DNA from 3 places in the Streptomyces sp. NPDC059355 genome. Region 1 is predicted to be linked to each of the others. Evidence: riboswitches for the same ligand, from Rfam matches in the RefSeq annotation. Region 1 holds a riboswitch; each other region holds the start of a gene.

Region 1 (5,316 bases):
TGTTCGGCGACCCGCAGCTGGCGCTCAGCGCGGTCGGGCGCGTCCTCGACATCACCGCCGAGGAGGTGCAGGCCGTGGCCGCGGCCCGACTGCGCCCCGACAACCGCGCGGTGCTGGTGTACGAGCCGCTCCCGGCGGAAGCCGGGGAAGCGGACGAGGCCGACGTGAACGACGAGAACGAAGGGGCGGAGCAGTGAGCGACACCGCAGCCGTCACGATGACCTTCCACCCGCAGCCCCAGGCCGGCGAGGCCCGGCCGTGGGCCTTCCCGGCCCCCGAGCGCGGCTCGCTGCCCAACGGCCTGACCGTGCTGCGCTGCCACCGCCCCGGGCAGCAGGTCGTCGCCGTCGAGGTGAACCTCGCCGCCCCGCTGGACGCCGAGCCCCAGGGCCTGGACGGCGTGGCGACCATCATGGCCCGCGCGCTGTCCGAGGGAACCGACAAGCACTCCGCCGAGGAGTTCGCGGCCGAGCTGGAGCGCTGCGGCGCCACGCTCGACGCGCACGCCGACCACCCGGGCCTGCGGGTCTCGCTGGAGGTCCCGGCCTCCCGCCTGCACAAGGCGCTCGGCCTGGTGGCCGAGGCGCTGCGCGCGCCCGCCTTCGCCGACGGCGAGGTCGACCGGCTGGTGCGCAACCGGCTCGACGAGATCCCGCACGAGCTGGCCAACCCGCAGCGCCGGGCCGCCAAGGAGCTCTCCCGGCAGCTCTTCCCGCCGACCCTGCGGATGTCCCGGCCGCGCCAGGGCACCGAGGAGACGGTCGCCCGGATCGACTCCGCGGCCGTACGCGCCTTCTACGAGGCCCACGTACGGCCCGCCACCGCCACCGCGGTGGTCGTCGGCGACCTGACCGGCATCGACCTGGACGCCGTCCTGGGGGACACCCTGGGCGCCTGGACCGGCAACTTCGCCGAGCCGCTCCCGGTCCCGCCGGTCACCGCCGACGACACCGGCCGCGTGGTCATCGTGGACCGGCCCGGCGCGGTCCAGACGCAGCTGCTCATCGGCCGGATCGGGCCGGACCGGCACGACCGGGTCTGGGCGGCGCAGGTGCTCGGCACGTACTGCCTGGGCGGCACCCTCACCTCGCGCCTGGACAAGGTGCTGCGCGAGGAGAAGGGCTACACGTACGGCGTGCGCGCCTTCGGCCAGGTGCTGCGCTCCACGGCCGACGGCAAGGGCGCCTCGATGCTCGCCATCAGCGGCTCGGTGGACACCCCCAACACCGGCCCGGCGCTCGACGACCTCTTGAAGGTGCTCCGCACCCTCGCGGAGGGCGGCCTGACCGACGCCGAACGGGACGTGGCGGTGCAGAACTTGGTGGGCGTGGCCCCGCTGAAGTTCGAGACGGCCGCGGCCGTCGCCGGCACGCTCGCCGACCAGGTCGAGCAGGAGCTCCCGGACGACTACCAGTCGCAGTTGTACGCGCAGCTGGCCCAGACGGGAACGGTGGAGGCGACTTCGGCGGTCCTGGCCGCCTTCCCGGTGGACCGCCTGGTCACGGTCCTGGTGGGGGACGCGGCACAGATCGAGGAGCCGGTTCGGGCGCTCGGTCTCGGTGAGGTCTCCGTCGTCACCAACTGACGGACATTTCAAGGGGCTCCGGCGGCTTGTCCGCCGGGGCCCCTTTTGTCTGTTTCGTGGAGAGGTTGCTCGTATGGGGTGTGGCGTATGCAACAAAAACGCGTGTGTGTTTGGCGATTGACTGATGATCCGCCTAGCGTCGGCCGTGCTGTCCGTCAGTTGTACCCGCCGCATCCGCGGCACCGGGCAGCGATCGCCGAGTCCCCGTCAGGCGCGAGCCTGGGGAGCCGGGGACCCACATGTGTCCCTGGGGTGAATCGGACCGCCTCGTCAGAGGGGGCCCGTAGGAGACCTTCCTGCTCCGAACCCGTCAGCTAACCCGGTAGGCGAGAAGGAAGGAAAGGATCAGCCCCTTCATGGCGTTTGGCAGTCGTGCCGCCGGTAAGCACCGTGGTTCCAGTCGTCTGAGCCGCAAGACCGCCGGTTACGCCGGCATAGCCGCCCTCGCCACCACCGGTGTCGTCGGCTCCCTCGCAGGCCCGGCGTTCGCCGCGTCGGACAAGGCCCCCTCCATGGAGGACACCGGCCTGAACGCCGTCGTGACGGCCGAGGACCTTCCGGGGCAGATCGAGGCCCAGGCCGATGCCCAGGAGCACGCGGCCGAGGCCGCGGCCCTCAAGGCGAAGGCGGAGGCCGACGCGAAGGCGCGCGCCGCCGAGGCCCGGCAGAAGGCCGAGGAGAAGGCGAAGGCCGAGCGCGAGGCCGCCGAGCGTGCCGCACGCGAGGAGGAGCGCAAGCGCCTCAACACCTTCGTCGCCCCCGTCGACGAGTCCTACATCAGCACCCAGTGGCACGCGGGCGGCGGCATGTGGTCCTCCGGCAGCCACACCGGCATCGACTTCCACGCGGCCTCGGGCACCACGGTGCACGCGGTCGGCCTCGGCACCGTGGTCGAGGCGGGCTGGGGCGGCGCGTACGGCAACAACGTCGTCATCAAGCACGCCGACGGCACGTACACGCAGTACGGCCACATGTCCTCGCTGAGCGTCTCCGTCGGCGACCAGGTCGCCGCCGGCCAGCAGATCGGCCTGTCGGGCTCCACCGGCAACTCCAGCGGCCCGCACCTGCACTTCGAGGCCCGTACCGGTGCCCAGTACGGCTCGGACATCGACCCGGTCGCGTACCTGCGCCAGCACGGCGTCAACGTCTGACCCGCAGCACTCCACCGAAGGCCCCGGCTCCCCGAGCCGGGGCCTTCGTGTTGGCCGTAAACCTCCGCTATTCACGCCCGCACTCGGAATTTATCGCGTAGTGCAATAGAGTCCCCGTACGATCGGGATACGGTCGCGGCAATGGCGTCGGCAGTCGGAAATAGGCGGAGGTCCGGACTTGCGTATTCCTGCGCACGCGGTATGCACGGCAATCCGCGAAGACATCGTCTCAGGGGTCTTCGAACCGGGTGCCCGGCTGACCGAGGAACTGCTGGCCCGCCGGTACGGCGTCTCCCGCGTCCCCGTCCGCGAGGCGCTGCGGACCCTGGAGTCCGAGGGCTTCGTCACCACCCGCCGGCACGCGGGCGCCTGCGTCGCCGAGCCCACCGAGCAGGAGGCGGCCGACCTCCTGGAGCTGCGGCTGCTGCTGGAGCCGCTGGCGGCGGCCCGCGCGGCCCGGCGGCGTACCGAGGGCCACCTCAAGGTGCTGCGCGGGCTGGTCAGGCTGGGCCAGGAGCGGGCCAGACGGGGCCAGGGGGAGGATCTGCGGTCCCTGGGCGGCTGGTTCCACGAGACCCTCGCACAGGCCTCCGGCAGCCCCGGGCTGATCGCGCTGCTCACGCAGATGCGGCACAAGGTCGCCTGGATGTACGCCGTGGAGGCGCCGGCCCGGCCCGTGGACTCCTGGGCGGAGCACGGCGCGATCGTGGACGCCGTCGCGCGCGGGGACGCCGAGCGGGCCCGGGCGCTGGCGGCGATGCATGCGGAGCGCGCGGCGGGGGCGCACCGGCTGCGGGTGAGGACTTCGCAACATGCCGTAAACATGTCGAGCGGCCCGCATTAACAAAAGGCGCGTATCAAAGAGTGAGAGCGTCTTGAGGAATAAAGGCGGCTTGAAAAGCAGGGGCGGCTCGACGGGCGGGGGCTGCGGTTGAATTCCCGCCGCATATCCGCTCGTCCTGTACGCGTGCGCTGAATTCCCGAATGCGGCGGAACGGAGAAGCCGCGGCCACCGGAATGCCGGTGGCCGCGGCTTCTTCGTGCACCCGGGGTGAACCCGAAGGGTCAGACGGTCTCGGGGAGCTCCTCGAGGCCCTCGGTGACCAGCTTCGCGAGGCGGTCCAGCGCCACCTCGGCGCCCTCGGCGTCGGACGCGAGGATGATCTCCTCGCCGCCCTGCGCACCCAGGCTCAGCACCGCGAGCATGGACGCGGCGTTGACGGGGTTCCCGTCGGCCTTCGCGATGGTCACCGGGACGCCGGAAGCGGTCGTCGCGCGGACGAAGATCGAGGCGGGACGAGCGTGCAGGCCCTCGGCCCAGCCGACGTTGACGCGGCGCTCTGCCATGGTGATGCCCTTCAGGTTCTTACGGTTGTCTAGACCAGTCTCTCACGACGCCCCTCATGCTCCGACCGACCTTCGGCCCGGATCCACCGCCGCTCGACCTACCCCAGCTTGCACTGGTTTGCCCATGCTTGCCGCGTGCGCCGCGCAGGAGCTATTCGGCCAGTCCTGGCCTTAAGATCGCCGCATGACCACCGCGTCGGACCCCTCGTACCCGGCCCACTGGGAAGCGGACGTCGTCCTGCGCGACGGCGGTACCGCCCGGATCAGGCCGATCACCACGGAGGACGCGGGCCGGCTGGTCAGCTTCTACGAGCAGGTCTCCGACGAGTCGAAGTACTACCGCTTCTTCGCGCCCTACCCCCGGCTCTCGGCCCGCGACGTGCACCGCTTCACCCACCACGACTACGTGGACCGGGTCGGCCTCGCGGCGACCGTCGGCGAGGAGTTCATCGGCACCGTCCGCTACGACCGGATCGGCCCCGACGGCCGGCCCGCCTCCGCCCCCGCCGACGAGGCCGAGGTCGCCTTCCTCGTCCAGGACGCCCACCAGGGCCGCGGGGTCGCCTCCGCGCTCCTCGAACACATCGGCGCGGTCGCCCGCGAGCGGGGCATCCGCAGGTTCGCGGCCGAGGTGCTGCCCGCCAACAACAAGATGATCAAGGTGTTCAAGGACGCCGGGTACGAGCAGAAGCGCAGCTTCGAGGACGGCTCCGTCCACCTCACCCTCGACCTCGAACCCACCGCCGAGTCCCTGGCCGTCCAGCGCGCCCGCGAGCAGCGCGCCGAGGCCCGCTCCGTGCAGAGGCTGTTGACCCCCCGCTCCGTGGCTGTCATCGGAGTCAGCCGCTCCGGCGGTGGCGTCGGAGCGGCGGCCCTGCGCAACCTGCGCGACAGCGGCTTCCGCGGCCACCTCTACGCCGTGAACGAGGCCGCCACCACCGATCTGCTGGACGGCGTACGGGCCTACCGCACGCTCGCCGCCGTCGACGCCCCCGTCGACCTCGCGGTGATCGCGGTCCCCGCCGAGCGGGTCCCCGAGGCCGTGGCCGCCTGCGGCGAACACGGGGTGCAGGGGCTCGTGGTGCTGTCCGCCGGGTACGGGGAGAGCGGTGCCGCCGGGCTCGACCGGCAGCGCGAACTGGTGCGCCAGGTGCGCTCGTACGGGATGCGGCTGATCGGGCCGAACGCGTACGGCGTGATCAACACCGCCCCCGAGGTCGGGCTCAACGCCTC
Region 2 (5,316 bases), on a different contig from region 1:
AGGCGCTCGGCGGCCGTCCGCAGCTCCTGGCGTCCGCGCATGCTGGAGCGGCGCAGGGCCTCGCAGCGGTCCCGGACGGCCTTGGCGGAGCGCCGGGCCCCGAGCAGGGCGGCGGCCAGCGCTCCGACGACGAGCAGCGCGCAGCCCGCGAGGACCGGCCACAGCCGGGCGTCCCGCTCCCCCGCGCCGCCGCCCAGCTGGAGGGTGAAGATCACCGCGGCGGCCCCGCTGAGCCCGGCGGCGAGCGTGGGCAGCAGGGCGGCGCGGACCAGCTGGGGACGTATCTGCCGGACGGGACCGGTGACGGCGTGTCTCGACGGGGCGTGGCGGGCGGCGCGGAGTCCGGACATCGGCGTCCTCTACGTGGGGCCCGGGCCCCCAGGGTTCCGGGGCCCGGTGTGGATCACAGTGTTGATCACCGGATACCCACGCTAGACCGCACAATCCCGCCGCTGACAGACAGTTGGGGAACTTCGCCGGGATGCTTCCCGCTCCCGGCGGAGCGCTCGTACGACAGCCCGAATCCGCCGGGGGCGCGCATTCGCAGCGGCCCCGGCGGACGTACCACCCCCCGCTGTCGGAACACCGGCTACGAGCCGACGGCCTCCGGTTCTTCGTGCGCGGCGGCCGGGGGACGCGTGGCGGCGACCGGGCGGGAGGACGCCGCCGGTACGGGCGGGGCCGAGGCGACGAACGGGCGCCACCACGCCTCGCTCGGGGCGTCCGCGTCGCCCGGCTCGAACGGCTGGCCCGGGATCGGCAGTGCGATCGCCGCCCCGGTGGCCTCGGCGGCGGCCACGGTGCCCTCGCCCGGCTCGTCCCACGGGTGCAGCGCCAGATTGAAGGTGCCCCAGTGGATCGGGAGCATCGTGCCGTGCGGGATGCCGCCCTGGAGGTCGAGGTGGGCCTGCATGCCCTCCTCGGGAGTCATGTGGATGTCGGGCCAGTACTCCGAGTACGCACCGATCTGGATCATCGTGGCGTCGAAGGGGCCGTGCGCAGCGCCGATCTCCGCGAACCCGGGGAAGTACCCGGTGTCGCCGCTGTGGAAGATCCGGTGCTCGTCGCCCGCGACCACCCACGAGGCCCACAGGGTGTTCTGCTGGTTGCGCAGGCCCCTCCCGCAGAAGTGCCGTGCCGGGGTCGCCGTCAGCGAGAGCCCCGCGACCTCCGTGGCCTCGTTCCAGTCGAGCTCGCGCAGCCGGTCCGGTGACACGCCCCAGCGCTCCAGGTGGGCGCCCACGCCGAGCGGGACGGCGAAGACCGTGTCCGTCCCGGCCAGCTCCTTGATCGTCGGCAGGTCGAGGTGGTCGTAGTGGTCGTGCGAGATCACCACGACGTCGACCGGCCCCAGCGAGGCCAGCGGTACGGGCGCGGGGTGCAGCCGCTTGGGACCGGCGAACGGGAACGGGGAGCACCGCTCACCCCACACCGGGTCGAACAGCACCCGCCGCCCGTCGATCTCCGCGAGCACGCCCGAGTGCCCCATCCAGGTCAGGCGCAACCCGCTCACCGGCGGCTTCGCCAGCTCGGCGAGCGTCGTCGGATACACCGGGATCGGCGCGCCGGGGTTGCGCCGGGTCCGCTGCTCCTTGTGGAAGTAGATCTTGGCGAACTCCATCATGGAGCCGGAGGGCCTGGTCCGGGCCCCGACCGGGTTCTGGAAGACGCCGTCGGCGAAGTTCGGCGATCGCCGGATCCGCTCCAGGCGGGCGCCGGACGGATCCGCGCCGAAGGCTTCGGGCCGCAAGGCGCGCAGCCGAGGACGCAGGGGACGGGAGCCGGTCAAAGCGCCTCCTGGGAGGGTGGGGCGGATGGTCGTGAGGCCGTAGGGAATACCGGTCTACCACCATGCCAACGCGCACCGGCCTCGAAGGATTCCGCCGCGCGCCCCCGTTCTCGCGCCGCCTCCACGACCGCCCCCGCCGGCCCGTTCCCCCCGGACCCGCCCCCTGCGCGCTACAGCGGCAGCAGGTCCGGACGCTTCGCCTCCACGTGGTCCCCCGAGGACTCCCCGCGCAGCCGCCGTCCGATCCACGGCACCAGGTACTCCCGGGCCCACTGGATGTTGTCCCGGGTCACGTCCACCGAGCCGCGCGGCTGTTGGGGCGGCCACGGCTGGTCGGGATCGGCCGGCACCTCCAGCCCCAGTACCTGGGCGGCGCGCAGCGCGACCCGGGTGTGCCCCTCCGGTGAGAGGTGCAGCCGGTCGTCGTCCCATGCCCGCCGGTCCTGTACGGACTTCAGCGACCACAGGTCGAGCACCGGGCAGTCGTACCGGTCGGCGATGGCGCGCACGTGCGCGCTGTACGTCGCCACCTTGCCCCGCAGGTGCTTGAGGACCGGAACGCCGCGGGTGTCGAAGCCCGTGGTGATCATGACCCGGCCGACCGCTCCGGTGAGGTCGGCGACCGCCGCCTCGAACCGCTCCGCCACGTCGTCCGGGTCGCTGCCGGGCCGGATGATGTCGTTCCCGCCCGCGCAGAAGCTCACCAGGTCGGGTGCGAGCTCCTTGGCCCGCGGGACCTGCTCGGCCACGATCTGGTCGAGGAGGCGCCCCCGCACGGCCAGGTTCGCGTACCGGAATTCGTTTTCCTCGCGCTGATCGGCCAGGAGTACGGCCAGTCGGTCCGCCCAGCCGAGAAAGGTCTCCCCGGGTCCCGGGTCCCCCACACCCTCGGTGAAGCTGTCCCCGATCGCCGCGTACGAGCCGATGGTCTTGAGTGTCGTCGTCGCTGCCACGAGAACACATCCTTCACCCCGGTGCGTGACCTACGCCACCGTAGGCAGGGGTTGACGGACCGTGATCTATACCACCCGGTCGGTACGGAATAACAGCGCGTGAGGCCGGGACCCCCCTCGGGTCCCGGCCTCACGTGTCCGACTGCCTCTCCGACGGCGGGAGCCGTCAGATGCTCACACCCTTCGAGCGGAGGTAGGCCAGCGGGTCGATGTCCGAGCCGTAGGACGGCCCGGTGCGGATCTCGAAGTGCAGGTGCGGGCCGGTCGAGTTGCCGGTGGAGCCGGAGAGGCCGATGGTCTGGCCGCCGGTGACGCTCTGGCCGACCGAGACGGAGAGCTGGGACAGGTGGCCGTACTGGGAGTACTTGCCGTCCGCGTGCCGGATGACGACCTCGTTGCCGTACGCACCGCCCCAGCCCGCGGAGACCACGGTGCCCGCGCCGACGGCACGGACGGTGGTGCCGGAGCTCGCGATGAAGTCGACACCGGTGTGGTAACCGCTGGACCACATGGCGCCGGGGGTCTTGTACGGGGTGGAGATGCCGCCACCGCCGACGGGGGCGACGAAGCCGGCGGCGCTCACCGCGGCGGCGGACTTGACGGCGGTGCTCTTCTTGGCGGGAGCGGCGGCGGGGGCAGGGGCCGGCGCGGCGTCCGCGGAGCCCTTCGCCTTCGAGGCCGGGTCCGCAGCCGAGGCCGCGGCCGAGGACTTCTTCGCCGGGGCCGGGGCCGCCTTCCGCGCGGGAGCCTCGCCCTTCGCGGCGAGGGTCAGCTTCAGCCCGGGGTGGATCAGCGAGGGGTCGGCGCCGACGGCCTCGCGGTTGTCGGCGTACAGCTGCTGCCAGCCGCCCGAGAGGTGGCGGTCCTGGGCGATCTTGGAGAGGTAGTCCCCCGGCACGACCGTGTAGACGGCCGAAGTGGCGGGAGAGCCCTGCGCGACAGCGGCGGGCGCGGCCTGCGGCGCCGCCGGAAGCTGCGGCGCCTGCACGGGTGCGGCGGCGGGCGCGGCGGCCGGGGCTCCGGCCGCCTGGGCGCCGGCGGCACCCAGCAGCGGCAGCGCGAGGGCCGCACCGCCGGTGCCCGCGACGGCGAAGCCGCGCGCCACGGAACGGGACTTGGGACGTCGGTGCTTACCCTTTGCAGGCATGGCGAATTCCTCTCCGTCGCCTGCGAGGTGAGCTGTCGGGTTCGGACTGGAGATGTCCGGCCGTCCGTGAACAGAACATGAACGGCTTCACCCCGAGCTGTTCCGATGCGAATGATCGGGAACAGCGGCCTACCTGGTTCCCCCGCTCCTGCCGCGCGCGTGAATAGTCGGGTGCGGTTTCCGGACGGCGGCAGGATTCGGCGGTCCATCCGGATCGATCGCGAAGGTAATCGAGTTGAGCCACACCGAACAAGCCACGAATTTCCTGACGGATTCACAGAACCGGGAATCCACCGGAATTCCGGTCACCCTCCGTCCATTCCCCGGCACCAACAACCCCTCCGGCCGGGCCATTCGACTTTGACGATCAGGCACTCACGGTCACCGTATGATCTGGCTCACGGGGCCGTGCCCGATCTCGCCTCCGGTTATGGCAAGTTGGCCCCAAGTAGTGTAATTCGGACACGCCACGACGATGCGGAGGAGTTCCCGTGACCCAGCAGATACCCCGGCCCCCGCGGACGGAGCCCGTACCGGAGCCCGAGCTCTCGGAAGTGCGCAACTTCCGTGACGTGGGCGGCCTCCCAACCACCGACGGGCGGAGGGTCAAGCCGGGAAAACTGTTCCGTAGCGGACATCTGGCACATGCCACCGAAACCGATGCAGAATTCCTCGCGTCGCTCGGTCTGCACACCATCTTCGACTTCCGCAACAACGCCGACCACGCTTTGGAGGGGCCCGACGTCGAGCTCCCCGGCGTACGGAACGTCAACATCCCGCTGTCGGATCCGGCCGACGGCAAGGAATTCTGGAAGATGGTCCGCGACGGCGACGTCGAGCAGCTCCGCGGGCTCCTCGGCGACGGAAAGGCCGCCGACCGGATGGCCAACTCGTACCGCACGATGATCGAGAAGCGCACCGCCGAGCACGGCCGGGTCCTGCACGCCCTCGCCGAGGACAGCGTTCCGGCGCTCATGCACTGCGCGGCAGGCAAGGACCGGGCCGGCCTGTCGATCGCCGTCACCCTGCTCGCGCTGGGCGTCGGGCGGGAGGCGATCGTGGTGGACTACCTGGAGTCCAACGCCCCGCACCGCCGCTACCGCGTGCGCCGCGGCAGCGATGCGCCCGAGGCCCGCTCCCCCGAGGTGATGGAACTGCTCTCGCCGCTGTTCGACGCCCGCGCCGAGTACCTGACGGCCGCCTTCGACGCCATCGACGGACACTGGGGCGGGGTCGACCGGTACCTCGCCGAGGGCCTCGGACTCACGGCCGAGACCCTCGGCCGGCTGCGGGACCGGCTGCTCGACTGAGCCGGCCCCCGCGATGAGGAGCAGGCCGTCAGCCGCCGCCGACGGCCTGCTTCACCAGTGTCCTGCCGAAGTCCCACATCAGGGCGCCCCCGCCGTGCGCCTCGTCCATGACCTCGC
Region 3 (5,316 bases), on a different contig from region 1:
GGGCGCGCGGGATACGGTCAGCGGGTGCATGAGCCGACCCCCGCAGCCCCCGCAGCCCCCGAAGACGGCACCCCTCCCCAGGGCCCGACCCTGTTCGACTGGGAGTTCGCCACCGATCCGTACCCGGCGTACGCCTGGCTGCGCGAGCACTCCCCGGTGCACCGCACCAAGCTGCCGAGCGGGGTCGAGGCCTGGCTGGTCACCCGGTACGCGGACGCCCGCCAGGCCCTCGCCGACCAGCGGCTCAGCAAGAATCCGGCGCACCACGCGGAGCCGGCGCACGCCAAGGGCAAGACCGGCATCCCGGGGGAGCGCAAGGCGGAGCTGATGACGCATCTGCTCAACATCGACCCGCCGGACCACACGCGGCTGCGGCGGCTGGTGTCGAAGGCGTTCACCCCGCGCAGAGTGGCCGAGTTCACCCCGCGGGTGCAGGAACTGACCGACCACCTCATCGAGCAGTTCGCGAGCCGGGGGGAAGCGGACCTCATCCACGAATTCGCCTTCCCGCTCCCCATCTACGCCATCTGCGAGATGCTCGGCGTACCGCGCGAGGACCAGGACGACTTCCGCGACTGGGCCGGGATGATGATCCGGCACGGCGGCGGTCCGCGCGGCGGGGTCGCCCGCTCCGTGAAGCAGATGCGGACCTATCTCGGCGAACTCATCCACCGCAAACGGGATGATCTGGGCAATGACCTGATTTCGGACCTGATCCGCGCGAGCGACCACGGTGACCACCTGACGGAGGCCGAGGCCACCGCGATGGCCTTCATCCTGCTGTTCGCCGGATTCGAGACGACGGTCAACCTCATCGGCAACGGCGTCCACTCCCTCTTCATGAACCCCGATCAGCGCACCCGCCTCCAGGACTCCCTCGCCGCCGGCGAGAGCGGCCTGCTGGAGACCGGCATCGAGGAGCTGCTGCGCTACGACGGGCCCGTCGAGCTGGCCACCTGGCGGTTCGCCACCGAGCCGCTGACCCTCGGCGGCCAGGACGTCGCGGCCGGCGATCCCGTGCTCGTCGTCCTCGCCGCGGCCGACCGGGACCCCGAGCGGTTCGCCGATCCGGACACCCTCGACCTCTCCCGTACCGACAACCAGCACCTCGGATACGGGCACGGAATCCACTACTGCCTGGGTGCTCCGCTCGCACGACTTGAGGGACAGACGGCGCTTGCGACTTTGCTGACGCGTCTGCCGGATCTGGAACTCGCTGTTCCGCCCAACGAGCTTCGCTGGCGCGGGGGTCTGATCATGCGTGGCCTGCGCACCCTTCCCGTGAAGTTCACAGCCCGAAACCCCTGAACGTCAGCTGACCGCAAGTCAGCCCCCGTCAAGAGTTGTTACTCGCGTGCTAAGAAGGCTAGGTTCTGCCGTTACCCAGTCGTTATGCGAAAGGTGCAGCTCATGCGTTCCGGGAACGGCCGCCACAGACGCCCCCGCCAGGTACCCGCGATAGTCGTCACCGCCGGAGTCACCGGTTCCGCGTTGGCCCTGCCGCTGCTCGCCGCCACCGGCGCGAGCGCAGCCGAGACCTCCACGTGGGACAAGGTCGCCGAGTGCGAGAGCGGCGGCTCCTGGAGCGCCAACTCCGGCAGCGGGTCCTACGGCGGACTTTCGTTCACGCAGGAGGAGTGGAAGGCCTCGGGCGGCCTGGAGTTCGCCGAGCGCCCCGACCTCGCCAGCCGTTCGCAGCAGATCGCCGTCGCCGAGCGCGTGCTGGGCACCCGGGGCGCCCAGGCGTTCGGGCACTGCTCGGAGTCGGCCGGACTGACCCAGCAGGGCCCCGCGGCGACCGTGGACCCGGGCCTGCCCGGCACGCTCGCCCCGATCGCTCCGAGCGCCTCGCGCCCCGACGACTCGGTCCCGGCCGGCGGTTCCGGCGCGAAGGCGCACGACTTCGGCGCCCCCACCCCGGCTCCGGCCCCGGTCTTCACGCTTCCGCCGGCGCCGCTCGCGCCCAGCAGCGGACTGCCCGTCATGCCCGACCCGGACGTGCCGTCCACCTCGCCGACCGCCCCGGTGCTCCCGGGCACCCCCGGCGACCCGACGACCCCGGGCACCCCGACCGCGCCCGCCGACCCGACGGCCCCGGGGAACCCGACCGCGCCCGGCACCCCGACGGACCCGACCGCTCCCACCGCCCCCGCGGCCCCGGGCACCCCGGGTGCCACCACCGACCCGGCGGGCATCCCGGACCCCTCCGGCACCGGTAAGCACCGCGGTACGGCCGCTCTTGAGGCGCCCGTCACCTCTCGCGCGGCGTCGGATCCCTCGTACACGGTCCAGGCGGGCGACAGTCTGGCGACCATCGCCTCCGCCAAGGGGGTCAAGGGCGGCTGGAACGCGCTCTACCAGGCCAACGAGCAGGTCATCGGCAAGGACGCCAATCTGATCACGCCTGGTCAAAATCTGGATCTAAGTTAAAAACAGCGGCACTTCGGACACCCGGAAAGGGCTGAATGTCCGTTATCTGCAAGTGAGACATGTGTCTCTTCCGGTCAACTGGCGTGTCCCGCCTGGAGCCTTCTGCAAACCCCGCCCTCACCTGCGCAAATGCACGTAAGGAGGGCGCAAGTAGGGGCCGTTTCTCCCCGGTGTTCCTCGTTGAACATCGGGGAGAGACCTGTCTACCTTCTGAGTCGCCCGCCACCGCGGGCTCCTTCGACCGCATCGCCGAATCCTGCCGGCGGACGGAGGGAACAGTCGTCGCGTCAAGCGCCGAAGGCAGGAGCGGGGGAACCAAGGTAGGTGCCGGGACCGGCCGTTGAGAGACGGCAAGGAAACGGCTAGGGGTTAAGTCGTGCGCCACGTCGCACGGCCGGGCACTCATCAGCCCGAACCCGACAGCTCACCTCGTAGGCGTCGGTGAGGAGAACTCCATGCTGAATTCCGGCAAGGGCAAGCACCGCCGCGCCTCCAAGGCCGTTCGCATCGTCACGCTCGCCGGTGTCACCGGTGTCGTCGTCGCCGCCCCCCTGATGGCGGCCGGCTCGGCCTCCGCCGCCACCGCGGGCGAGTGGGACCGCGTCGCGCAGTGCGAGTCCGGCGGCAACTGGTCCATCAACACGGGCAACGGCTACTACGGCGGCCTGCAGTTCTCGTCCTCGACGTGGGCCGCGTACGGCGGCAAGGCGTACGCCGCGCAGGCCAACCAGGCCTCCAAGTCGCAGCAGATAGCCATCGCCGAGAAGGTCCTCAAGGGCCAGGGCAAGGGCGCGTGGCCGTCCTGCGGCGTCGGCCTCTCCAACTCCTCTTACACCGGCGGTGGTACGACCGACACCCCGAAGAAGACGGAGACGAAGACCGAGACCAAGAAGACCCAGCCGAAGAAGACCGAGCCGAAGAAGGAGACCAAGCGCGAGACCCCCGCGCCGGTCACCCGCTCCGAGCGCGCCGAGGCCGCCCCGGCCGTGAAGACCGGCAACGGCTCGTACGAGGTCAAGCCCGGCGACACCCTGGGCACCATCGCCGAGGCCAACGGCGTCAAGGGTGGCTGGGAGAAGCTCTTCGAGCTCAACAAGGACATCGTCTCGGACGCCGACCTGATCTTCCCGGGTCAGAAGCTGAAGCTCAGCTGAATCCTGCAGTGACAACCGCGGCCGCCCGAGCGGCGCCGCGGCAGCCCGACCGCCCGGCGCGTCTTCCCCTCACGCGCCGGGCGGCGGCGTTTGTGCCGGTGGTCGAGATCCCTATGTACCGGAAGACGGGTATTCGGGCCCTTTTTCGTCCCAGGGGGCGGGCGGTCGGCCGGCCCAGTGCCCGGAGCCGGTTAGGCTCTAGGCGGCGGGGCCATCCCACGGCCCGACATGCCACCGCACACCCAGCGTCACATCCCAGAAGGAGATGCTCGTGCCGTCCATCGACGTCGTCGTAGCCCGGGAAATCCTGGACTCCCGAGGCAACCCCACGGTCGAGGTCGAGGTGGGCCTCGACGATGGCAGCACCGGCCGTGCTGCAGTTCCGTCCGGCGCCTCCACCGGTGCCTTCGAGGCCGTTGAGCTCCGCGACGGTGACCCCAACCGTTACATGGGCAAGGGTGTCGAGAAGGCCGTCCTCGCCGTCATCGAGCAGCTCGGCCCGGAGCTCGTCGGCTACGACGCCACCGAGCAGCGCCTGATCGACCAGGCCATGATCGACCTGGACGCCACCGAGAACAAGGGCTCCCTCGGCGCCAACGCCATCCTCGGCGTCTCCCTGGCCGTCGCGCACGCCGCGTCCGAGGCCTCGGACCTCCCGCTCTTCCGCTACCTCGGCGGCCCGAACGCGCACCTGCTGCCCGTTCCGATGATGAACATCCTCAACGGCGGGTCGCACGCAGACTCCAACGTGGACATCCAGGAGTTCATGATCGCCCCGATCGGCGCGGAGTCCTTCTCCGAGGCCCTTCGCTGGGGTGCCGAGGTCTACCACACCCTCAAGAAGGTCCTGCACACCAAGGGCCTCTCCACCGGTCTCGGTGACGAGGGCGGCTTCGCGCCGAACCTGGAGTCCAACCGCGCCGCGCTCGACCTCATCGTCGAGGCCATCAAGCAGGCCGGCTACGTCCCGGGCAAGGACATCGCGCTCGCGCTCGACGTCGCCGCGTCCGAGTTCTACAAGGACGGCAAGTACGAGTTCGAGGGCCAGTCCCGCTCGGCCGCCGAGATGACCGAGTACTACGAGGAGCTCGTCTCCGCGTACCCGCTCGTCTCCATCGAGGACCCGCTGTTCGAGGACGACTGGGCCGGCTGGAAGACCATCACCGACCGCATCGGCTCCAAGGTGCAGATCGTCGGCGACGACCTCTTCGTCACCAACCCGGAGCGCCTGGCCCGCGGCATCGAGGAGGGCTCCGCCAACGCCCTGCTCGTGAAGGTGAACCAGATCGGTTCGCTGACCGAGACCCTCGACGCCGTCGAGATGGCCCAGCGCAACGGCTTCAAGTGCATGATGTCGCACCGCTCCGGCGAGACCGAGGACGTCACCATCGCCGACCTCGCCGTCGCCGTGAACTGCGGCCAGATCAAGACCGGCGCCCCGGCCCGCTCGGACCGCGTCGCCAAGTACAACCAGCTGCTGCGCATCGAGGAGATCCTCGACGACGCCGCCGTGTACGCGGGCCGCTCCGCCTTCCCGCGCTTCAAGGGCTAATCACGGCAGGCCCTCCGGGGCTGGCCTCCGTACGTCCCCGCACTCGGTCCCGTACCGTGTGCGGGGACGTATTGCGTAGCGCGCACCACGCACCCAGGGACAGAGGGACACAGGGGAGGCGGGATCAATGGCCGGGAACCGGGATCGGTTCTCCACCTTCTCCACCGCGACCAGGCTCAA

Evidence for each region. Region 1 has a riboswitch for cyclic di-AMP ahead of ACFXGI_RS25120 (M23 family metallopeptidase). Riboswitches for the same ligand answer to the same signal wherever they lie in the genome.
Region 2: it holds a riboswitch for cyclic di-AMP, as region 1 does, so the genes downstream of both, ACFXGI_RS10115 (peptidoglycan DD-metalloendopeptidase family protein) here and ACFXGI_RS25120 (M23 family metallopeptidase) in region 1, are expected to answer to the same signal.
Region 3: it holds a riboswitch for cyclic di-AMP, as region 1 does, so the genes downstream of both, ACFXGI_RS29265 (transglycosylase family protein) here and ACFXGI_RS25120 (M23 family metallopeptidase) in region 1, are expected to answer to the same signal.

The regions. Positions count from the first base shown of each region.
Region 1 is NZ_JBHYXN010000028.1:68,455-73,770, reverse strand. Features, by position in the region: gene ACFXGI_RS25130 (M16 family metallopeptidase) at 1-197, shown strand, start outside; gene ACFXGI_RS25125 (M16 family metallopeptidase) at 218-1,585, shown strand; cyclic di-AMP (ydaO/yuaA leader) riboswitch at 1,770-1,929, shown strand; gene ACFXGI_RS25120 (M23 family metallopeptidase) at 1,942-2,736, shown strand; gene ACFXGI_RS25115 (GntR family transcriptional regulator) at 2,915-3,580, shown strand; gene ACFXGI_RS25110 (HPr family phosphocarrier protein) at 3,802-4,083, opposite strand; gene ACFXGI_RS25105 (GNAT family N-acetyltransferase) at 4,268-5,316, shown strand, end outside.
Region 2 is NZ_JBHYXN010000008.1:16,486-21,801, forward strand. Features, by position in the region: gene ACFXGI_RS10100 (sensor histidine kinase) at 1-350, opposite strand, end outside; gene ACFXGI_RS10105 (MBL fold metallo-hydrolase) at 590-1,789, opposite strand; gene ACFXGI_RS10110 (SGNH/GDSL hydrolase family protein) at 1,960-2,742, opposite strand; gene ACFXGI_RS10115 (peptidoglycan DD-metalloendopeptidase family protein) at 2,909-3,889, opposite strand; cyclic di-AMP (ydaO/yuaA leader) riboswitch at 3,894-4,102, opposite strand; gene ACFXGI_RS10120 (tyrosine-protein phosphatase) at 4,381-5,199, shown strand; gene ACFXGI_RS10125 (aspartate aminotransferase family protein) at 5,228-5,316, opposite strand, start outside.
Region 3 is NZ_JBHYXN010000038.1:59,395-64,710, reverse strand. Features, by position in the region: gene ACFXGI_RS29275 (cytochrome P450) at 25-1,308, shown strand; gene ACFXGI_RS29270 (transglycosylase family protein) at 1,411-2,430, shown strand; cyclic di-AMP (ydaO/yuaA leader) riboswitch at 2,713-2,883, shown strand; gene ACFXGI_RS29265 (transglycosylase family protein) at 2,886-3,584, shown strand; gene eno (phosphopyruvate hydratase) at 3,850-5,136, shown strand; gene ACFXGI_RS29255 (septum formation initiator family protein) at 5,264-5,316, shown strand, end outside.